Regions from separate parts of the Janthinobacterium sp. BCJ23 genome, predicted to be linked through region 2. Evidence: riboswitches for the same ligand, from Rfam matches in the RefSeq annotation. Region 2 holds a riboswitch; the other holds the start of a gene.
What was found. Region 2 has a riboswitch for thiamine pyrophosphate ahead of AC54AG_RS20385 (TonB-dependent siderophore receptor). Riboswitches for the same ligand answer to the same signal wherever they lie in the genome.

Region 1: linked by a shared signal. The riboswitch ahead of thiC (phosphomethylpyrimidine synthase ThiC) and the one ahead of AC54AG_RS20385 (TonB-dependent siderophore receptor) in region 2 are both predicted to bind thiamine pyrophosphate.

What each region holds. Positions count from the first base shown of each region.
Region 1 covers NZ_JCAQAW010000012.1:114,107-125,585, forward strand. The annotation lists gene AC54AG_RS26960 (Crp/Fnr family transcriptional regulator) at 1-431, shown strand, start outside; gene AC54AG_RS26965 (hybrid sensor histidine kinase/response regulator) at 477-2,381, shown strand; gene AC54AG_RS26970 (response regulator) at 2,410-3,216, shown strand; gene AC54AG_RS26975 (hypothetical protein) at 3,255-3,512, shown strand; TPP riboswitch at 3,596-3,711, shown strand; gene thiC (phosphomethylpyrimidine synthase ThiC) at 3,791-5,704, shown strand; gene thiS (sulfur carrier protein ThiS) at 5,716-5,928, shown strand; gene AC54AG_RS26990 (thiazole synthase) at 5,944-6,735, shown strand; gene thiD (bifunctional hydroxymethylpyrimidine kinase/phosphomethylpyrimidine kinase) at 6,744-7,499, shown strand; gene thiE (thiamine phosphate synthase) at 7,510-8,121, shown strand; gene AC54AG_RS27005 (ANTAR domain-containing response regulator) at 8,200-8,832, shown strand; gene AC54AG_RS27010 (S-(hydroxymethyl)glutathione dehydrogenase/class III alcohol dehydrogenase) at 8,919-10,025, shown strand; gene AC54AG_RS27015 (hypothetical protein) at 10,208-11,062, shown strand; gene AC54AG_RS27020 (hypothetical protein) at 11,059-11,334, opposite strand; gene AC54AG_RS27025 (UvrD-helicase domain-containing protein) at 11,443-11,479, shown strand, end outside.
Region 2 covers NZ_JCAQAW010000007.1:27,541-39,019, forward strand. The annotation lists gene AC54AG_RS20350 (flagellar assembly protein A) at 1-308, opposite strand, end outside; gene AC54AG_RS20355 (hypothetical protein) at 469-858, opposite strand; gene ompR (osmolarity response regulator transcription factor OmpR) at 1,122-1,823, shown strand; gene AC54AG_RS20365 (sensor histidine kinase family protein) at 1,837-3,195, shown strand; gene AC54AG_RS20370 (Imm26 family immunity protein) at 3,294-3,773, opposite strand; gene AC54AG_RS20375 (ferritin family protein) at 3,899-4,204, opposite strand; gene AC54AG_RS20380 (iron-containing alcohol dehydrogenase) at 4,347-5,504, shown strand; TPP riboswitch at 5,571-5,668, shown strand; gene AC54AG_RS20385 (TonB-dependent siderophore receptor) at 5,754-7,901, shown strand; gene AC54AG_RS20390 (AAA family ATPase) at 7,898-8,446, opposite strand; gene pnuC (nicotinamide riboside transporter PnuC) at 8,446-9,057, opposite strand; gene AC54AG_RS20400 (DUF2867 domain-containing protein) at 9,157-9,675, opposite strand; gene AC54AG_RS20405 (TetR/AcrR family transcriptional regulator) at 9,743-10,378, shown strand; gene AC54AG_RS20410 (class I SAM-dependent methyltransferase) at 10,419-11,033, shown strand; gene AC54AG_RS20415 (hypothetical protein) at 11,030-11,479, shown strand, end outside.

The DNA of each region.
Region 1 (11,479 bases), on a different contig from region 2:
GCGGCGTCGGCTACCGGCTGAAGGCGCATTTGCTGATGGAAGAATTCGACCGCGCCGGCCCCGTCATGCGCTTGCTGCTGCGCTATACGCAAGCGCTGATCACGCAAATGTCGCAGACGGCCGTGTGCAACCGCCACCATACGGTGGAACAGCAGCTGTGTCGCTGGCTGCTGCTGACCATGGACCGCCTGCCGAACCGCGAGCTGACCATGACACAGGAGTTGATTGCCAACATGCTGGGCGTGCGCCGCGAAGGCGTGACGGAAGCGGCCGGGCGTTTGCAGACGCGCGGCTTCATCAGCTACCGGCGTGGCCATATTTCCGTGCTGGACCGCGCCGGTCTCGAAGGCCACGTGTGCGAATGCTATGGCGTGGTGAAGAAGGAATTCACGCGCCTGCTGTCGGATGTGCGCCAGCGCCAGGCGCGCTGAACACCGCATCCTCTCTTTTATCGTTGTCACAGTCCGGGCTACCCCATGCAATCTGTTGAAAACATTCCCCCGCGCGCACCATCGCGCTGGCCCATGGCGCTGGCGTTTTCGTTCAGCGCCATCGTGCTGCTGGCCATCGGCCTGCTGGCCTGGCGCGCGCCGTTCGAAACGGCCTGCGTCATCGACGCGCTGGTCTTCTTGCTGCTGATGCTGCTCGTGGCGCTGTACCGCCGCACGGTGGCGGCCAGCCTGCCGCGTCAGTTGCTCAAGGCGGGCGCCTTGCAGGATGCGATTTTCAACAGCGCCAATTTCTCATGCATCGCCACCGATGCGCAGGGCGTGATCCAGATTTTCAACGTGGGCGCAGAACGCATGCTGGGCTATGCGGCGAGCGACGTGGTCGACAAGCTGACGCCGGCCGGTATTTCTGATGCGCAGGAAATCGTTGCGCGCGCCGCCGCCCTCAGTGCCGAACTCGACACCGTCATCACGCCCGGCGTGGAAGCGCTCGTGTTCAAGGCCACGCGCGGCATCGAAGACATCTATGAACTGACCTACATCCGCAAAGATGGCAGCCGCTTCCCCGCCATTGTTTCCGTGACGGCCTTGCGCGATGCGCAAAGCAAGGTCATTGGCTACTTGCTGATCGGCACGGACAACACGGTGCGCAAGCAGGTCGAGGCGGAACAGGCCTTGCTGGACCAGCGCCTGCGCGAACAGCAGGCGTACACGCGCTCGCTGGTCGAGACCAACAATGCGGAGTTGAAGAAGGCACGCCTGGTGGCGGAAAAGGCCAACCGCGCCAAGTCCGAATTCCTGTCGAGCATGAGCCACGAATTGCGTACGCCGCTGAACGCCGTGCTGGGCTTTGCACAGCTGATGGCGTCCGACGTGCCGCCGCCCACCGTGCCGCAGCAGCGCTCGATCGAGCAGATACTCAAGGGCGGCTGGTATCTGCTGCGTCTGATCAATGAAATTCTCGACCTGGCCATGATCGAATCGGGCAAGGTCACCTTGTCGCAGGAAGCGATGTCGCTGCTTGACGTGCTGCAGGATTGCCAGGCGATGATTGCGCCGCAGGCGGAAAAGCGCGGCATCCGCATGCATTTCCCCCGCTGCGGCCAGGCCTTCTATGTGCATGCGGACCGCACACGCGTGAAACAGGTGATGGTCAACCTGCTGTCGAACGCCATCAAGTACAACCAGGGCGGCGGCACCGTCACCGTCGATTGCAGCCAGCGCGGCGCCAAGGTACGGGTCAGCGTGCGCGACAGCGGCGCCGGCCTCGACGCGGGCCAGGTAGCCCAGCTGTTCCAGCCATTCAACCGCCTGGGACAGGAAAACAGCACGGAAGAGGGCACGGGCATCGGCCTCGTCGTCACCAAGCAGCTGATCGAATTGATGGGCGGCACCATCGGCGTCGACAGCACGGTCGGCGTGGGCACCACGTTCTGGTTCGAGCTGGCTTCCAGCAGCGCGCCAGCCCTGGTGCTGGGCGACGGCGACGCGTTGCCACAGGTGCAGGAGCCGCAGGAAAGCCAGCGCACCTTGCTGTACGTGGAAGACAATCCCGCCAACCTGGCGCTGGTGGAGCAATTGATCGCCCGCCGCAGCGATTTGAAGTTGCTCACGGCCATCGATGCGCACCTGGGCATCGACCTGGCGCGCACGTATCAGCCGGACGTGATCTTGATGGACATCAACCTGCCCGGCATCAGCGGCTTTGGCGCCCTGCATATCCTGCATGACGATCCGCTGACGAGCCATATTCCCGTGATGGCCCTGTCGGCCAACGCCGTGCCGCGCGACATCGAGAAGGGCCTGGAAGCGGGCTTCTTCCGCTACCTGACCAAGCCGATCAAGGTCGTCGAATTCATGGATGCGCTCGACGTGGCCCTGCACCATGCGGCCGCGCACGGCCTGGCCGACGACATTCACGCAATACGCTAATTCAGCATTTATTTTTAGGAATACCGCCATGCTTCAAGCCACCGAGATTTTGAACGCCAGCATCCTCATCGTAGATGACCAGGAGGCGAACGTCATGCTGCTGGAACAGGTGCTGCGCAATGCCGGCTATACGCGCATCACGTCCACCATGGACCCGCAAGCCGTGCGTGCGCTGCACCAGCAGCACCGCTACGACCTGATCCTGCTCGACCTGCAGATGCCGGAAATGGATGGCTTCGAGGTCATGGAAGGCTTGCGCGACATCGAGGCGGGCAGCTATCTGCCCGTGCTGGTGATCACGGCCCAGCCCGGCCACAAGCTGCGCGCGCTGCAGGCGGGCGCCAAGGACTTCGTCAGCAAGCCGTTCGATCTGGTGGAAGTCAAGACGCGCATCCACAACATGCTGGAAGTGCGCCTGCTGTACCAGAAGCTGGCCGAATACAACAAGTCGCTGGAACAGATGGTGGAAGAGCGCACGGCGGAACTGCGCGAAAGCGAAGCGCGCTTCCAGCGCTTCACGGAACTGTCGTCCGACTGGTACTGGGAACAGGATGCGCAGGGCAATCTGACGCGCTTTTCCGGCCCCGTGGCTGAAATGCTGGGCATCGGCAGCGAGCAAGAGCCGCAGCGCTGGAACGCCACCGAACGAGCGCTGCTCGACGCAAAAATTGCCGCGCGCGAACCATTTCTCGATTTCATCTACAGCCGCGCCAACCTCGACGGCAGCACGCAGTACCTGCAGGTGAGCGGCGAACCGATGTTCGACAATGGCAGCCGCTTCATCGGCTACCGCGGCATCGGCCTCGATGTCACGGAGCGCCATCGCATTGCCTGATTTATACTGGGTGCTATCGATACTGACCAGGAAAAATCATGACTGACAAATCAACGCCGCAATACTGGTTCCCCGCCAAGACCTATGGCTGGGGCTGGGGCTTGCCCATCACGTGGCAGGGCTGGCTGGTGTTCCTGGCCGCGCTGGCGCTGTTCGCCTGCGGCGCTTTCCTGTTCCCGCCGCAGACCATGCTCGTGGGCTACATCGTCTATGAAGTGGCCATCGTTGCCGTGCTCATTTTCATCTGCCAGCTGAAGGGTGAACCGACCAGCTGGCGCTGGGGTAAGAAGAAGTAGAGCGATGTACAAAGACGACACCTGCAAGAAATCATCTGGCCGCGCGGCGTGAACCGCGTATAATTGGCTCGCTGCCGCAAGGCGGCAAACGCTAGGGGTCCTGCCTTTCGCTGTGGAAACACAGTGCAAGCGCGGGTGAGAAATACCCTCCGAACCTGATCTGGATAATGCCAGCGAAGGGAAGCTTTAGGATGAACGCACCCCGCTTTTCCGCGTGCGCGCAGCCGAACCTCCTTAGCTGGCTCCAGGCTTAAAAATAGTCTAGCCAAGGAGCCAAAATGAACGCCAACCCGAAATTCCTCTCCGCCACCGCCACGGTCGACGAAGCCGCCATCGCGCCACTGCCCAATTCGCGCAAGATCTATGTTGAAGGCAGCCGCCCCGACATCCGCGTGCCCATGCGCGAGATCAGCCAGTCCGACACGGAAGCGTCGTTCGGCGGCGAAAAGAACCCGCCGATCTACGTCTACGACACTTCCGGCCCGTACACGGACCCGGACGTGCAGATCGACATCCGCTCGGGCCTCGACACGCCGCGCCTGCCGTGGATCGTCGAACGTGCCGATACGGAAGAATTGCCGGGCCCGACCTCCGACTACGGCATCGCCCGCCTGGCGGACCCGAAGCTGGCCGAGCTGCGTTTCAACCTGCACCGCAAGCCGCGCCGCGCCATCGCCGGCAAGAACGTGACGCAAATGCACTACGCGCGCCAGGGCATCATCACGCCGGAAATGGAATTCGTGGCCATCCGCGAAAACATGCGCCGCCAGGAATATTTGCGTGAGCTGAAAGCGTCCGGTCCCATGGGCGAGCGCCTAGCCGACCTGATGGGCCGCCAGCATCCGGGCCAGTCGTTTGGCGCCAGCATCCCGGCCGAGATCACGCCGGAATTCGTGCGCGAGGAAATTGCCCGCGGCCGCGCCATCATCCCCGCCAACATCAACCATCCGGAAGTCGAGCCGATGATTATCGGCCGCAATTTCCTCGTGAAAATCAACGCGAATATTGGCAACTCGGCCGTCACCTCGTCGATCGGCGAGGAAGTGGAAAAGATGACCTGGGCCATCCGCTGGGGCGGCGATAACGTGATGGATCTGTCGACCGGCAAGCACATCCACGAGACGCGCGAATGGATCGTGCGCAACAGCCCCGTGCCGATCGGCACCGTGCCCATCTACCAGGCACTGGAAAAGGTCAATGGCAAGGCCGAAGATTTAACTTGGGAAATCTTCCGCGACACCCTGATCGAGCAGGCCGAGCAGGGCGTCGATTACTTCACCATCCACGCGGGCGTGCTGCTGCGCTATGTGCCGATGACAGCCAAGCGCCTGACGGGCATCGTCTCGCGCGGCGGCTCCATCATGGCGAAATGGTGTCTGGCACACCACCAGGAATCATTCCTGTACACGCATTTCGAAGAGATTTGCGAAATCATGAAAGCGTACGACGTGTCGTTCTCGCTGGGCGACGGCTTGCGTCCCGGCTCCATCTACGATGCCAACGACGAGGCGCAGCTGGGCGAACTGAAAACCCTGGGTGAGCTGACGCAAGTCGCCTGGAAGCACGACGTGCAAGTGATGATCGAGGGGCCTGGCCACGTACCGATGCAGCTGATCAAGGAAAACATGGACTTGCAGCTGGAACAGTGCGGCGAAGCGCCGTTCTATACCTTGGGGCCATTGACGACCGATATCGCGCCCGGCTACGACCACATCACGTCCGGCATTGGCGCTGCCATGATCGGCTGGTATGGCACGGCCATGTTGTGCTACGTGACGCCGAAGGAACACCTGGGCCTGCCCAACAAGGCGGACGTCAAGGACGGCATCATCACGTACAAGATTGCGGCGCACGCGGCCGACCTGGCCAAGGGCCATCCGGGCGCGCAAATCCGCGACAACGCGCTGTCGAAAGCCCGCTTTGAATTCCGCTGGGATGACCAGTTCAACATCGGCCTGGACCCGGACAAGGCGCGTGAATTCCACGATGAAACCCTGCCCAAGGATTCGGCCAAGGTGGCGCATTTCTGCTCCATGTGCGGCCCCCATTTCTGCTCGATGAAGATCACGCAGGAAGTGCGCGAATACGCGGCCGGCATGGGCATCGCGGAAGACAAGGCGCTCAAGCAGGGCATGGAAATCAAGGCCATCGAATTCATCAAGAACGGCGCCGAGCTGTACCGCAAAGTCTGAGGGAGAGCGTGATGCCTGCATTCATCAACATCACGCTCAACGGCGCACCGCACCAGGTGCCGCCGGGGCAAACCCTGGACCAACTGATCGCCGCGCTGTCGCTGGAAAACCAGGCGCTGGCGCTGGCCGTCAACCGCAATGTCGTGCCGCGCAAGGCGTGGCAGGGGCAGGTCTTGCAAACCCAGGATCAAGTGGAAATAGTCCGCGCCATCGGCGGCGGCTGAACTAAGGAAAAAGCAATGAACAGTAATAACAACGACCTGCTGACCATCGCAGGCAAACAGTATCAATCGCGCTTGCTGGTCGGTAGCGGCAAGTACAAGGATTTACCGCAGACGCGCGAAGCGACGGATGCGGCCGAGGCGCAGATCATCACGGTGGCGATCCGGCGCGTGAATATCGGGCAGGACCCGAACGCGCCCAGCCTGCTCGATGTCGTGCCGCCGGACCAGTACACGATTTTGCCGAACACGGCCGGCTGCTACAACGCCAAGGACGCTGTCTACACCCTGCAACTGGCGCGCGAGCTTCTGGGCGGACGCAATCTGGTGAAACTGGAAGTGCTCGGTGACGAAAAGACCTTGTTTCCGCACATGCCGGAAACCTTGATTGCGGCCGAGGCGCTGGTCAAGGATGGCTTTGACGTGATGGTCTACTGCAGCGATGATCCGATCCAGGCGAAGATTCTGGAAGACATCGGCTGCGTGGCCGTCATGCCGCTGGCGTCCCTGATCGGTTCGGGCATGGGCATCTTGAATCCATGGAATTTGTCGCTGATCATCGACCAGGCGAAAGTGCCCGTGCTCGTCGATGCCGGCGTGGGCACGGCTTCCGATGCGGCCATTGCCATGGAACTCGGCTGCGATGGCGTGCTGATGAATACGGCCATTGCCGGCGCGCGCGACCCCGTGCGCATGGCGCATGCGATGAAGCTGGCCGTGCGGGCCGGGCGCGAAGCATTCCTGGCGGGACGCATGCCGCGTAAATTTGCCGCGTCGCCGTCGTCGCCGATGGCGGGCCGGCTGGCGTGACGGTGCCGATGCGCCACACTGTGCTCGTGTTTGCCGGCGCCGATCCGTCGGGCGGCGCCGGCATCGCCGCCGATATCGTGGCCATTGCGGCGCAGGGCGCGCATGCCTTGCCCGTCATCACGGCGCTGACGGTGCAGGACAACGACAGGGTCTTTGGCGTCGAACCGGTGGCGCCGGAATTGCTGCGCCGCCAGGCGCAGGCGCTGATCGACAAGATCAGCATCGATGCCGTGAAGATCGGCATTCCCGGCAGCGCCGCGAACGCGGCCGTCATCGCGCAACTGATCGCGCAATTGCGGCTGGCCCGCCCAAGCTTGCCTGTCGTGCTCGACCCCGTGCTGGCCAGCGGCCATGGCGACGTGCTCAGCCGGGATGATGCCGTACTGGCGCTGGCGCCCTTGCTGCCGGTGACGACCGTCATCGTACCGAACGGGCCGGAAGCGCTGGCCTTGGGCGGCGAGGGAAACTTGCTGGAACAAGGCTGTGAGAACGTGCTGGTGACGGGCGGCCATGGCACAGGCGAGGTGATCGTCAACCGCTGGCTCGATGGTGCTGGCAATGAGCGCGAGTGGCGCTGGCCGCGCCTGCCTGGCGAATTTCACGGCAGCGGCTGCACTTTGGCGTCCGCCATCGCGGCGCGCCTGGCGCAAGGCATGCCGATGCAAGAGGCGCTCGATGGCGCGCAACGCTATTGCCATGCGGCCCTGACCGGCGCCTATGCGATAGCGCCAGGCCAGCTGATGCCGCAACGATTCATTCAATAAGGAAAATATCATGCGTGGACTGTATCTGGTTACCCCGAACTGGGACGACACCGACCGCCTGCTCGACGTGAGCGAGCAAGCCTTGCAGGAAGGCGTGGCCTTGCTGCAATACCGCCACAAGAGCGCGGAAGCGGAGCAGCGGCGCGAACAGGCGGGCGCCTTGCTGGCGCTGGCCCGTAAGTACGGCGTGCCTTTCATCATCAATGACTTCATCGAACTGTGCGAAGAGCTCGACGCGGACGGCGTGCACGTGGGCGGCACGGATGCATCCGTGGCGCAGGTGCGTACGCGCCTGGGCAAGGACAAGATCGTCGGTGCCTCGTGCTATGGGGACATGGCCTTGGCACGAACGGCGGAGGCGGGCGGCGCCAGCTATGTGGCCTTCGGCGGCTTTTATCCGTCGCTGGTGAAAAAGTATCCGGTCACGACACCGCTCGACATCGTGCTGCAGGCGAAACGCGAGATCGCCTTGCCTTGCGTGGTGATCGGCGGCATGACGCCGGAGAACGCCGCGCCGCTGGCCGCGCGCGGTGCCGACATGGTGGCGGCGATCAGCAGTGTCTACCAGGCGGACGATGTGGATATTGCGGTGCAGCAATTCAATCAATTGTTTGCGGCATGAACAGTGGCGTGCAAGGCTGGTTTGGGCGAATAATCGGCATATAATAAGAACATCATTCATTACCGAGGTCCCCCACCCATGAGCCAGCCAGCCGCCGCGAAACGCCTTATCCTGATCGTTGACGATGACCAGCTCCTGTTGGAATTCCTCGGCGAAGTCCTGCGGCATGCCGGCTACGAAACAGCCCTGGCCCATTCGGCCGAAGTGGCGCTGCAGCTGATCGCCCAGCGCGAGCCGGACCTGGCCTTGCTCGACATCCACATGCCGGGCATGTCCGGCCTGGAACTGGCCAAGCGCCTGCATGGCGAAACGGCCGTGCCGTTCATGTTCCTGTCCGGCAGCGGCGACAGCGAGTCGGGCAAGCAGGCGGCCGCCTACGGCGCCGTCGGTTATGTGGTGAAACCCGTCGATGAAGGCCGCTTGATGCCCGCGTTTGAAGCGGGCCTGGCCCGTGCCGATGAAATCCGCCAGCTGCGCCGTACCGAGCTGAACCTGAACGCGGCCCTGGCCGCCGGCCGCGAAACGAGCCTGGCCGTGGGTTTGCTGATGGGCAAGTTCCAGACAGACCGCAACACGGCCTTCGAAGTGCTGCGCGACCACGCCCGTTCCAGCCGCCGCAAGATCAATGAAATCGCCAGCCAGTTGCTGCTGGCCGAGGAAACCCTGAACGGCTTGCATGGGGCGTTTTTGAACCGCGCGAAAAGCAAGTAAGCGTTTTACTGGCGCCTGCTTTGCTATGATGTGGCGATACGGCGCGCTGGCGCGCCCGGTTCAACCATACACAGCACAGGACACACATGAAAACCAAAGCAGCGATTGCATGGAAGGCGGGCGCGCCTTTGACCATCGAAGAAGTCGACCTGGCCGGCCCGCGCGAGGGTGAGGTACTGGTCGAGATCAAGGCCACGGGCATTTGCCATACCGATTACTACACCCTGTCGGGCGCCGATCCGGAAGGCATCTTCCCGTCCATCCTGGGCCATGAAGGCGCCGGCATCGTCGTCGACGTGGGCCCGGGCGTGAAAAGCCTGAAAAAAGATGACCACGTCATTCCCCTGTACACGCCGGAATGCCGCCAGTGCAAATTCTGCCTGTCGCAAAAAACCAACTTGTGCCAGTCGATCCGCTCGACCCAGGGCCGCGGCCTGATGCCGGATGCGACATCGCGCTTTTCCATCGACGGCAAGCCCATCTTCCACTACATGGGCACGTCCACGTTCTCGAATTACATCGTCGTGCCGGAAATCGCCCTGGCGAAGATCCGCGAAGACGCGCCATTCGACAAGGTCTGCTACATCGGCTGCGGCGTCACCACCGGCGTGGGCGCCGTGTTGTTTACGGCCAAGGTCGAGGCGGGCGCCAACGTGGTCGTGTTCGGCCTGGGCGGCATCGGCCTGAATGTGATCCAGGCAGCCAAGATGGTCGGCGCCGACAAGATCATCGGCGTGGACATCAACCCGGCCCGCCAGGCCATCGCGCGCAAGTTCGGCATGACGCATTTCGTCAACGCCAACGAGGTGGAAAATGTGGTCGACACGATCGTGCAGTTGACGGACGGCGGCGCCGACTATTCGTTTGAATGCATCGGCAACACCACCACCATGCGCCAGTCGCTCGAGTGCTGCCACAAGGGCTGGGGCCAGTCCATCATCATCGGCGTGGCGGCAGCCGGCCAGGAAATTTCCACTCGTCCATTCCAGCTGGTGACGGGGCGCGTGTGGAAAGGTTCCGCCTTCGGTGGCGCACGGGGCCGCACGGACGTGCCGAAGATCGTCGACTGGTATATGGAAGGCAAGCTCAACATCGACGATTTGATTACGCACCGCCTGAAGCTCGACGACATCAACCAGGGCTTCGACCTGATGAAGAGCGGCGAATCGATCCGCTCCGTCGTGCTGTACTAATACATTACGCCGTACCACGGCGTTTTTGCGGAGGCTGCGGCCTCCGTTTTTTTGCCCGGCCTCCATCCATCGCCCGTGTCTGCCATCCAGGCCGGTCTTTTTGCAGCCTGTCGCACCGCGCTGGAGCCGTGCTCCATCCGCCGCTAAAGTCAATGCTCCACTACTTTTGCGACGAGGCAGCCATGTCCACTTCCTACCGTTTGATCCTCAGCCTGGCCGGTATCCTGCTTGGCGGCAGTGCGCTGGCCGTGCAGCCGCCGCAGCCGCCCGCGCCGCCTGCCCCGCCGGCCGCACCCAGCGTGCAGGTCAGCCGTTCGATCGACAAGGGCGAAAGCTATGCGCTCGTCGACGGCGCCACGGATAGCGAGGGCGTCATCGTCGTCGACAGCGATATTCACTCGCAGCAGGTGGAAAAGCTCAAGCGCTCGATCAAGGGGCCGTTCCTGTGGTTCCGCGACCAGGGGCAGGCCTATGTGCTGCAGGATGCGGCCTTGCTGGGCAAGGTGCGCACGGCATGGCAGCCGTCGAAACAGATCGGCAAGGAGATGAGCGCGCTCGGCGATCAAATGGGCGAGCATGGCAAGGCCATGGGCGAAATGGGCCGCAAGATGGGCGCCCGCAGCCTGGAAAAAGGCAGCGCGCGCGAGTCGGAACAGTTGCGCGCGCTGGGCCGCCAGCAGCAGGAGCTGGGCCGCAAGCTCGGTGACGCTTCGCGCCGCCAGGCGCTGGCAACGAGCGACACGGCGCGCCGCGCGGCCGAGCGCGACGTGGAGCGCCTGCAGCAGCAGATGGAAGATGCGCAGGAAGAGATGGAAGAGATCAACGACCGCATCGCCGACGTGCACGAGCGCGAGGCCGAGAAAGCGGAGCAGATGTCGCGCCAGATGGAGCAGCGCAGCAAGCCGATGGAAGCGCTGGGCAAGCAAATGGGCGAGCTGGGCCGCCAGCAGGAAAAAGTCGTCAAGATCGCCGACAAGACCACGCGCCAGGTAATCGCCCAGGCGCTCAGCGAAGGCAAGGCGAAGCTGGTGCGCTAAGCAACAATCCAGGTGGCGGCCACGGCCAGGTATTGCGCCGGCAACCGCTCCCTGGCGTCGTCCTCGCTGGCATACACGTCATCCTGCACCGTTTCCCACTGCGCGTCGCAGCTGAAACGGTAGACGCGCGCCTCGTCTGCGTAGCGGCACACGGCCAGGCCGTGGATGGCGGTGGGGGCGCCACCATGCTCATTGGTGACATGGCCGAAGGGCTGGTCGGACCAGGCCCAGGCCAGTACGCTGGCGCCGTCGAGGTGGGTGGGTGGTGTCATGGGATGCAGGCCGCTGTGTCGGGATGGCGATTGTAGCGCGCGTGGGTAAAATGCCGCGACCGCTGGACAAATGCACAGTATTTTTAGCCATGCCGGTATAATCACGGGATGCAAAATCTTCTTCACAACCTCAATCCCGAACAAT
Region 2 (11,479 bases):
ATCTTGACCTGTTGGTACAGCGCGCGGCGCGGAGGCGGGAACGGCGCCACGCGCACGGCAATGCGCAGCAAGGCATCGCCCTTGGGCGCGGCACGGGGGACAGGGGCGTGAAACAGGGTCAGCAGGAACAAACCGTAATCGAGGCCGGCCAGCAACTGGCCCGACTGGAACAGCTGGTCGACGGCGGCGCGCAGCTGCGCCGGCGCCAGCGACAGGTCCAGGAACACTCCCTCGTCGCGCTGGAGCAGGCCGAGCGGCAAGCCGCCTGCGGGGGCCGCATCCGGAACCGGTGTGTCGTCGTCGCTCACCACTTGCCTCCCCCAGCAACAATGTCAGAGAATTACCTCATTGCGTTAGAACAATATCACGGGGCGGCGCCGTGTGCCTGGCTCAGCAATAATGTTGGCGGCCAAATGCAGACAGGGCCATGTCTTGCGAGATGGCCCTGTCGGATGGGGTGCATGGTGCCTAGCGGCGCGGCGGATTCGAGTAGATGTCCTGGCCCACTTCGTTGATCTGGCGGCGCAGGTCGCGGCGTTCGTCTGGCGTCATGCGGCCCGTGCGGCGCGAAGCGTCGGCGCCTTCGTTGGCGCGGCGCTGCTCTTCGGCGCGCGTGTCGAAACTGCGTGCGTCACGCTGCTCGCGCAGTCGCGTATCATTACTGTTGCTGCGCTGTACCTGTTCATACCGCTGGGCCTGCATTTGCTGCTGGTCGTCACGGCGCGGTGGCGGCTGGTTTTGTGCCGACGCCAGGCTGGCGGCAAACACGGAACACACGGCAAATGCGGACAGCACAGATGTACGTGCGGCAATAGCTGCGCTGGGAGCGGCGTGAATTTTTTTAGTAAAGATATTCATTGAGTTCCTCTTCCGCGATGCCGTATAAACTAAAGCTGATTTCCACTGTGGCCCCAGTGTATGATGCTTTACACGGTGCAGTAAGAGTAATTGGGTAAAGTTTGTAACACTTTGTAATGGGTCGCCACAGCCCCTTGCCGACGCCGCGCGAGGCGTTACTATAGCAACTAATATAAGATAACACGACACCTTAAATGACCACAACCTCCACTACCGGCAGCAATACAACAACGCAATCGATCCACGGCCACCAGGCAAAAATCATGGTGGTCGATGACGATGTGCGCCTGCGCGACCTGCTGCGGCGCTACCTGACCGAACAGGGCTTCAATGTCTTCACGGCAGAGAGCGCGACGGCCATGAACAAGCTGTGGCTGCGCGAACGCTACGACTTGCTGGTGCTCGACCTGATGCTGCCCGGTGAAGATGGCCTGTCGATCTGCCGCCGCCTGCGCGGCGCGGGCGACCAGACGCCGATCATCATGCTGACGGCCAAGGGCGAGGACGTGGACCGCATCGTGGGCCTGGAAATGGGTGCCGACGACTACCTGCCGAAACCATTCAATCCGCGCGAACTGGTGGCCCGCATTGGCGCCGTGCTGCGCCGCAAGGGTCCCGATGAAATCCCGGGCGCGCCGTCGGAAACGCCGCAAACCTTCGAGTTCGGCGACTTCGTGCTGGACCTGGGCACGCGTACCCTGAAAAAGAATGGCGAAACGGTGCCGCTGACGACCGGTGAATTTTCCGTGCTGAAAGTGTTTGCCCGCCATGCGCGCCAACCGCTGTCGCGCGAAAAACTGATGGAACTGGCGCGCGGCCGCGAATATGAAGTGTTCGACCGCAGCCTAGACGTGCAGATTTCGCGCTTGCGCAAACTGATCGAACCCGACCCGTCGAGCCCGCTGTTCATCCAGACCGTGTGGGGTCTCGGCTACGTCTTCATCCCGGACGGACAGCCGCGCTGATCGCAGGCGAGGCATGATGAAGCTTGTTCCCGATATCAGCCTGGCGCGGCTGAAAAGCGGCCTGTTCTGGCGCACCTTTTTGCTGCTCGGCACCTTGACCACCGTCAGCATGATCACCTGGATCGGCATGATTTCCGTCATCCAGCGCGAGCCGCAGGCGCAGCAGATTTCCGCCCAGATCATTTCCGTCGTCACCATCACGCATGCGGCATTGACGCACTCGGCTCCCGAGCTGCGGCGCGAGCTGCTGTTCGACCTCGTCAGCAATGAAGGCATCCGCATCTTCTCGCTGGAAGAGGACGACCGCATCGAGCCGCCGCCCGACAATTACCTGATGCCCGACATCGAGGCGCTGGTGAAGGCCAAGCTGGGCAAGGACACGCGCTTTTCCGCGCGTGTCAATGGCGTGGCCGGCTTCTGGGTCAGCTTCAAGATCGACGACGACGAATACTGGCTGATGCTGGACCGCGAGCGCCTGCGCGGCCTGACGGGCTTCCAGTGGCTGGGCTGGGCCAGCCTGGTATCCCTGCTGTCCCTGCTGGGCGCGGCCATCATTTCCAGCCTGATCAACCTGCCGCTGTCGCGTCTGACGGCGGCCGCGCGCGACATCGCCAAGGGCAAGCAGCCGGCGCCGCTGCCAGAAAAGGGGCCGATCGAAATCATCGAGGCGAACCGCAGCTTCAACCAGATGGTCGATGATTTGAAACAGGTGGAATCGGACCGCGCCGTGATTCTGGCCGGCATTTCGCATGACTTGCGCACGCCGCTGGCGCGCATGCAGCTGGAAGTGGAAATGGCCAATCTGTCGGACGAGGCACGCGAAGGCATCCAGTCCGATATCGGGCAAATGGACGCCATCATCGGCCAGTTCCTCGACTATGCCAAGCCGACGGAAGCGTCGAGTTTTACGGACGTCGACCTCAGCGGCTTGCTCAACGACATGACGCGCGAAGCGATGCGCCTGCCGGACGTGAAGATCAACGCCACCATCGCCGATGGCGCACATGCGATGGGCAACCCCACCGACTTGCGCCGCGTGCTGAACAACCTGATCGAGAATGCGCGCCGCTATGGCAAGACGCCTGGCAGCGAGATGACGGAAATCGACATCGCCTGCCACGTGCGCACCAGCCACGGCGCGAAAAAGGTGATCATCGAGGTGCAGGATCACGGCACGGGCGTGCCGGCGGAAAAGATCGAGCAGCTGATGAAACCGTTCACCCGCCTCGACACGGCGCGCGGGCAGGCCAACGGCGCCGGCCTGGGCCTGGCCATCGTCGACCGCGTGCTGCTGCGCCACGGCGCTGAATTACAGGTGCGCAACCGCGAAGGCGGCGGCCTGGCGTTTCAAATCAGCTTGCCAGCGGCGTAAAAATAATCGCGCCAGCGGTGCGGGCGAGGTAGGTCGGATTAGCGGGAACCGCGTAATCCGACCTACGCTGCGCCAACATCACCGCCACCCAGCAGCAATCAAGCCGACGCCTGCTCCTGCGCCAGCAATTTACTCATCAACAATTCCGTCGCCCCATAGCCGTACAGGGAATCGCTTTCCATGCCCGGCGTATCGAAGGGAATCGATTCCTCGCGGTTCAGCTTGGCAGGATCGGCATCCGCATAGCTGGCGCGCCAGGCGCGCTGCAAGGATTCGTTGCGGCGGATAAAGGCCGGCATGGGCCAGTCGTCACGGTTCCAGTGGGGACTGTCGCCCAGCAGGGGCCAGCGCTCGTTGAGCAGGGCCATGTCGCCCGTGCGCAGGCGGCGCACGGCCTGTTCCGGCCGCAAGCCTTCCAGCTCGCCCAGCGTGGGCAAGCTGTCGCGCTTCGGCCCGAACATATACGCCAGCATGATGCGCCCGGCAGGCGCCCTGCGCGCCACCACGCCGACGGCATAACCGCCGCCCGGCAGGGGCACGGCAAACCAGCTGCCTTCTCGGTATGGTAATGATTTCATTTCTAAAAGCCCCCTGTAATACACCGGACAGCCGCTGCTGTCCGGCGTTAAATTTAATTAGGGGCACAGTCTACGCGAAGCGATGCGAAAGTGGCGCATGGTACGCCACAACAACAAACCAATAGTTACAATATTTTCTCGTCATAGTGATACTGGGCAACAATCGGCCCCGCCTTGAACAGCGCTTCCTTCATGGCCGTGTCCAGGCGCGCATCGCGGCGGCGCATCCATTCGAGCAGCATGGCCGCTTCCTTGCGGCTCGTGTCGCCCGCATGCGCGAGCACGCGGCGCAGTTCCGGGTCCGTGCACGCCTCGAAACGCTGGCTATTCAAGTCCAGCGCCTGCAGCGCGGCGATGGTGGCGCCGATGGCGCGGTGCATGTCGAGCGCGGTGGCCGGCAGGCCGGATTCTTCCAGTGGGACGGTGGTCATGCGCATTCCTTTTCGCGTGGTGGTGACATCGGCTGCATTCTCCACCGCGCGGGCGAAAAGCTCAAGCGTCCACGACACGTTTCCACCCGTTCGGCCATAATCATGGCTCAGCAACAGCCTAAACCTCAGCGGCAGGAGCCCCATGTTCAATTTCGACTTTTACAATCCGACGCAAATCCTCTTCGGCCAGGGCCAGATCGCCGCCATCACGGCACTGATCCCGCCCCAGGCCAGAGTGCTCATGACGTATGGCGGCGGCAGCATCAAGCAGAACGGCGTCTATGATGAAGTCAAGGCGGCGCTGGCCGGGCATACGATGATGGAGTTTGCCGGCATCGAACCCAATCCCAGCTATGAAACCCTGATGCAGGCCGTGGCCCTCGTGAAAAGCGAGCGCATCGATTTCCTGCTGGCCGTCGGCGGCGGCTCTGTGGTCGATGGCACCAAGTTCATCGCCGCGGCTGCCCTGCATGAGGGTGAGGCGTGGGACATCCTGGCCAAGGGCGGCAAGATCGTCGAGGCCGCCCTGCCCTTCGGCACCGTATTGACTTTGCCGGCCACGGGGTCCGAAATGAATGGCTCGGCCGTGATCACGCGCAAGGCCACGCAGGAAAAGCGCTCGTTCATGAGCCGCAAGGTGTATCCGAAATTCTCCGTGCTGGACCCGTCGAAAACGTTCACCTTGCCGCTGCGCCAGGTAGGCAATGGCGTCGTCGACGCGTTCGCGCATGTGATGGAGCAATACCTGACCTACCCTGTGAACGCCTCCGTGCAGGACCGCTTTGCCGAAGGCATCCTGCTGACCCTGATCGAGGAAGGCCCGAAGGCGCTGTCGCATCCGGATGACTACGACGTGCGCGCCAACGTGATGTGGAGCGCCACCCTGGCCTTGAACGGCCTGATCGGCGTGGGCGTGCCGCAGGACTGGTCCACGCACGCCATCGGCCACGAATTGACGGCCTTGTACGAGCTCGATCATGCGCAAACCTTGGCCATCATCCTGCCCAGCATGCTGCGCGTGCGCAAGCAAGCCAAGCGCGCCAAGCTGCTGCAGTACGCGGCCCGCGTCTGGGGCCTGGACGGCGGCGACGAAGATGGCCGCATCGAGGCGGCCATCGCGCGCACGGAATTCTTCTTCCGCCACATGGGCGTCAAGACGCGCCTGGCCGACTATGGCCTGAACCACGCCAGCGTGGACGCCGTCGTGTCCGCCCTGGAAGCGCACGGCATGACGGCGCTGGGCGAACAGCGTGAAATCACGCCCGCCATCAGCCGCAAGGTGCTGGAACTGAGCCTGTAGATCGCACCACACTGTTGTAAAACGGTCAGCAGGGTGGGACAGCTGGCCGTGCTTCATGCTAAGCTGTCGTTTCGCTAGGGGTCCTGGAGCAGTCATCCGGGTGAGAGATACCCTTCGTACCTGATCTGGATAATGCCAGCGAAGGAAAGCGCAAAGTACCTCCCTCCTTTGATAGCTCCTGCGTTGGCGCCAGCCGAACAAGCAGCCTGCCGTGCTCCTTACAGAGACGGCTTGAACCACGAGCAATCTATGTCCACACCGAATTTATCCGTTTCTGTTTTGACCCTGGCGATCCTGCACGCGTTTGCCGCACCGGCCTTTGCCGCGAATGACGCCGCCGAAGCCGCCGACCCGCAGGCCCAGAGCATGGCCGAAGTCGTCGTCACGGCCAGCAAGGCGCCCGCCGTCAAGCGCGCCTCCGTCGGTGGTTTTTCCGACGCGCCGCTGCTGCAGACGCCGGCTTCCGTCACCGTCATTTCGCAGAAAGACATGCAGGACTTGCAGATCCGCAATCTCAGCGATGCCGTCAAGCTCGACGCCAGCATCAACGACGCCTACAACGCTGTCGGCTATGCAGAACAGTTTTCCATCCGCGGCTTCAAGCTCGACAACAATTCCAGCTACCGCAAGGATGGCGTGGCCATTCCTGGCGACACGCAAATTCCGCTGGAAAACAAAGAACGCATCGAAGTACTGAAGGGCCTGGCAGGCTTGCAGGCTGGCGTGGCCGCGCCGGGCGGCGTGATCGACTTCATCGTCAAGCGCCCCACCGCCGCACCGCTGCGCACCGTCACCGTGGAAACGCGCGAGCGCGGCACCCTGTACGGCGCCATCGACCTGGGCGGCCGCCTGGAAGACACGCGCTTCGGCTACCGGGTCAACGTGGCGGCCGAGCGCCTGCGCTCCTACATCAAGGGCGCGGACGGCAACCGCAAATTCATTTCCGGCGCCTTCGACTGGCAGATTTCGCCGCAAGCCCTGCTGCAACTCGATGCCGACTACCAGGACAAGGCGCAGGCGACGGCGCCCGGCTTCCAGCTGCTGAATAACACGACCTTGCCGACCGGCATCAGCGCCGACGCCATGCTCAACCTGCAGCCGTGGACGCGCCCTGTGGAAACCGTCACGAGCAATATCGGCCTGCGCTTCCAGTACGCGTTCAATGACGACTGGCGCGCCACCCTGTCGGCCAACCAGCACTCGTTCAAGCGCGACGACTACACGGCCTTCCCGTACGGCTGCAGCGGACAGGAGCTGTACCCTGGCTTCTGCGGCAATGGCGACTACGACGTGTATGACTACCGCAGCCTGGGCGAGACGAAAAAGCCGCTGAGCGCGCAAGCCATGATCCAGGGCAAGTTCGCCACCGGCTCCCTGCGCCATGAATTCACGGCCGGCGTCTCGACCTTCCGCCGCAAGGACCGCGCGGGCCTGTACGTGTATGACTGGGCTGGCGTAAGCAACATCTACCACCCGCAGATCGTCGCCATGTCGACCGGTGTGCAAGGCCCCGTACGCCTGGTGCGCAAGGACACGGAAAACTCCGTCTTCGTGCAGGATATCGTCAGCCTGGCACCGAACTGGAAGCTGCATGGCGGCTTGCGCCATATCGACGTCGACGGCTACCAGTATGTACTGAAGGCCGACAAGGAAATCCGCGCCAAGCACGATTTCCTGCTGCCGAACGTCTCGCTCGTCTACACCCCGCTCGACAATGTCTCCGTGTATGCGGCCTATTCGCAAGGCATGGAACATGGCGGCACGGCCGACCGCAAGGCGATGAATGCCAACGAAGAACTCACGCCCAGCCGCTCCAAGCAGATCGAGCTTGGCGCGAAGATGGATGTGACGCCGGACTTCATGGTCGCGGCCAGCCTGTTCCAGATCCGCAAGGGCCTGGAATTCCAGAATGCCGCAGGCTACTTCGTGCGCGAAGGCCAGGCACAGCACCGTGGCCTGGAATTGTCGGCCCAGGGCAAGACATCGTCCAAGCTGAGCCTGGGCGCCTCCGTGACGGCCCTGAACAGCCAGCAGTCGGGCACGGGCAACGCCGCCCTCGATGGCAAGCGCGTGCCCAACGTGCCGGCCTTCAAGGCAGCCGTGCATGCGGACTACGCCGTACAACAGGTGGCGGGCTTGAGCGTCAATGGCAGCTGGGAGTTTGCTAGCAAGAAAGCGTTTGAGTACAACAACACGACCTTCGTGCCGTCGTACAACGTGTTCAACCTGGGCGCCGCCTGGGCCACGCGCATCGCCGGCACGCGCACCGTGCTGCGCGCCAGCGTCAACAACGTGGCAGACAAGTTCTACTGGCGCGACGTGACGCCGGAATCGGACGGCTATCTGTATCCGGGCGCCAGCCGCACGTTCAAGGTGTCGGCGCAGTTCGACTTTTAATTGAGGGAAATGGCAGGCGCTGCAGCTAGCGCCTGCTGCAGCAAAGGCGCCGCCTGTTCCAGGCGCGCCTCCAGGCTGTCGTGCAGCACGTGGTACACAATGCCGCGCGCGTCGAGCTCGTCGAGCAGGTAGCGGTAGATCAGCTGGCGCACGGCTTCCGACTCACGCTGCAAGCCATCGGCCACCCACGGGCTGTCGGGCGCCGTCACCAAGGTCAAATCGTACTGCGTGGCATCGGCCAGCGTCGCCAGCTGTGCATCGGCCCCATGGAAATAATGGCGGCTGTAGACGACCGTCATCAACGGCGTCGTGTCGCAAAACAGGAAGTTGCGCGCTTGCGCGGCGGCTGCCGCCTCGCGTTCGACTTGCGTGCGCGCAATGCCAAACTGGTCGGCCGAGACGGGCACCCTGCCCTGCGCCTCGACAAATTCACGTAAATACTCAGGCACCCAGACGGTGCCGTAGCGCTCGGCCAGGGCGGCCGCCAAGGTCGACTTGCCTGACGATTCCGCGCCCAGGATGGCCACGCGCACGCAACGATCCATCACTTGAGGACCATCGCGCTCGGAGCGGCCGGCGCCGACTTCCTCCACGCCAGCAAGCCAATGATGGCCATCACGACGAAGAACGCATACAGCACGGCCGTCAGGGTCAGGCCCTTGTGCAGGTACAGCCACACGTACAGCACGTCGACGATGATCCAGGCGATCCAGTTTTCCAGCTTTTTGCGCGACAGCAGGAATTGGCCCACCAGGCTGCCTGCCGTGAGGAAACCATCCGCATGGGGCACGTCCGTATCCGTCGTCGTCAGCAGCCAGGCGATCAACAGGAAGCCGACCAGCCAGCCCGCGGCGCAGGCCAGCCAGCCGCGGCCATTCAGGCGCGTGACGGGCAGGGTCTTGCCGCCGCTGGCCGGATGCAGCCACTGGTACCAGCCCCAGAACGAGACGCTGATGAACAGCAGTTGCAAAGCCATGTCGCCATACAGGCGCGACTCGAAAAACACGAAACCGTAGGCGGCCGAGGAAATGATGGCGAACAGCCACGCCCAGTGATTCTGGCGGATGTTCAGCGCAACGGTTGTCAGTGCCAGGACAAAGGAAATCAGTTCAAGCGGCGTGGTGGCAAAACCCAGCAGGAGAAGCGTATCGTTCATGGGAATCGTGATGAGGCTGGTGGTGCAGTATGCAATACCGGCCATGAATAAGCAAGATTGCCCGCAGCGTCAGCCCCGCCCCTGCCTTGTTCAACCGGCTCAGGCAAAGCCTCCCTTGACGGCGCGCGCCAGCGTACGCCGCACAACCAGCTTGTGAAATGGCCGGATCAGCAGGATGTAGCTGCGCCCTATCCAGTTATGGCAATGCACGACGGTGGAAAAGGTGATGCTGCCATGCAGCCCCGCATCCCGGTTGCGCAGCACGGACAAACGGAAGTCCAGGTGGCTGTCGTCCTCGCCCACGATGATTTCGTCATCGCTGACAGCGTAGATGCGAAAGATGCCGATGCGTCCATCAGGCTTGGCCGCCAGCTGTTTCGCCGTCTTGATGCCGAAGGGCGTGACAATAATGTCGCGCAGCGCCAGCAGCCACTGCGCCCAGCGCGGCTGGCTGCACAGCACCACGCGCGCCAGGGCCTGCATATCCATCTGCCGCACGCCAGCGCTGGGCAGGCCGACGGCATACGCGTCGGCCAGGTTGCTGCCCTGGTACAAAGGGGCGATGCTGGCGCCGGGCGGCATGGCCACGGCGCGTACCACGTTGCTCATCTCTTGCATGTGCTCTCCATGTGTTCAGTGATAACATGGCCATCATACACGACAATGTGAACAGCGATAACATAGAATGACGATAACGACTACCTATCATCACGGCAACCTGCGCGACACCCTGGTCGCCGCCACCATCGCGCAACTGGCGCAGCAGCACGACGCCACCCTCTCGCTGCGCGAACTGGCCCGCACGGTGGGCGTATCGATCGCCGCCGTGTACCGCCACTTCCCCAGCAAGGAAGCCTTGCTGGCCGAGGTGGCGGCGGCCGGTTTCGCCAGCCTGATCGCCAAATGGGAGGCGGAACTGCCGCCGCAGGGCAGCCTGCCCTCCGAGCAGCGTTTTCAGCTGCTGGGCAAGCAATACATCGAATTCGCCCTGGCTTCGCCGGCCCACTACCGGCTGATGTTCGAGCACCAGGACGTGCGCCAGTTCCCCGCCCTGCTGGAAGCGGCGCAAGCGTGCTTCCAGTACGTGCTGCAAACGGCCGGCGCCGCCGTGCGCGAAGCGGGTCTCGATCCGCGCTGGGACAAGGCCGCCGCCAGCGCCGGCTGGTCGCTGGGCCACGGCTACGTGATGCTGCTGCTCAGTGGCCGGCTGGCCATGGCGGACGGTGGCGACGACCTGTCGCCAGCCATGGTGCCGCGCTTTTTCCAGTTGCCGGTAGAGGCCTTGCGGCAGGCGCGTCAGCAAGCGGGAGAACAGCCATGATGACCATCGCCAGATGCGCCCGCTGATCATGCAGGATCCCATGGACTCATCCACTGTCCCCGGCACCGAGGGCTATGCGGAAAATGCAGGAGGGCTCATCGCCCGATATGAAAGCGTTGCCTTCCTGGATAAATACCGCCCCGTTGCCCATCTCTTGCCGACGCGGCCAGGCGCCGTGCTCGACATCGGCGCGGGAACCGGCGGCGACGCGGCGTGGCTGGCAAGCCTGGGACACACGGTGATCGCGCTTGAGCCCGTTGCCGCCTTCCGCGCGGCGGGCATGCAGGCGCATGCCCTGGCCAACCTCGAATGGATCAACGATAGCCTGCCCGCCCTGTCCACGATAGGCGCGCGCCACACCAGGTATGACTTGATTGTCGTCGCTGCCGTCTGGATGCATCTGGCGGCGGAAGAAAGGATGGAGGCGATGGGCAATATCAGCACATTGCTCAAGCCCGGCGCAGTACTCGTCATTTCCCTGAGGCATGGTCCGCCCCCGAAAGGCCGCCGCATCTTTGACGTATCCGCCAGTGAAACGGCAGACCTGGCAATGCGGCATGGGCTCAAGGTCATGCTGAGCACGCAGGCGCCATCCGTCCAGCCGCAGAATCGCCAGGCGGGGGTGAGCTGGTCCTGGCTTGTCCTTGAGAAATGATTCAAGCTGAAGCAGCATGCACCAGGGAGCTGACAAAGCAGGCACTCAGCCGAGACCAGCCATTATTTTTGAAACGCCGTCAATTTATGCACAATATATCGATAGACACTCTCTCCGTGATCGCCAGGCAATGCATTGCCGTGACGTGCCTGCAGCGCTTTTGCCTGCGCTTCGACATTCACCATCCGGCGCTGTCCGCGTTCGCCGGCCACATATGGAAAATAACGCAGGTCGCGCCCGGAGATTTTGCGGCCTGGGAGCGCGGCTTTGCTTCCCTGGCCGTGACGGGCATGGGCGATCCCTGGCCGGACGACATCCGCACGGCGATACCCGGGCACCTGCTCGGCGCGCTGGAGCAGCTTGTTCAGCATGTGCTGGAAACGAGCGCCTGTACCTGGCATGGCGACGACCTTCCGGCAAGCCGGCGCCAGCTGGAAGCCGTGCTT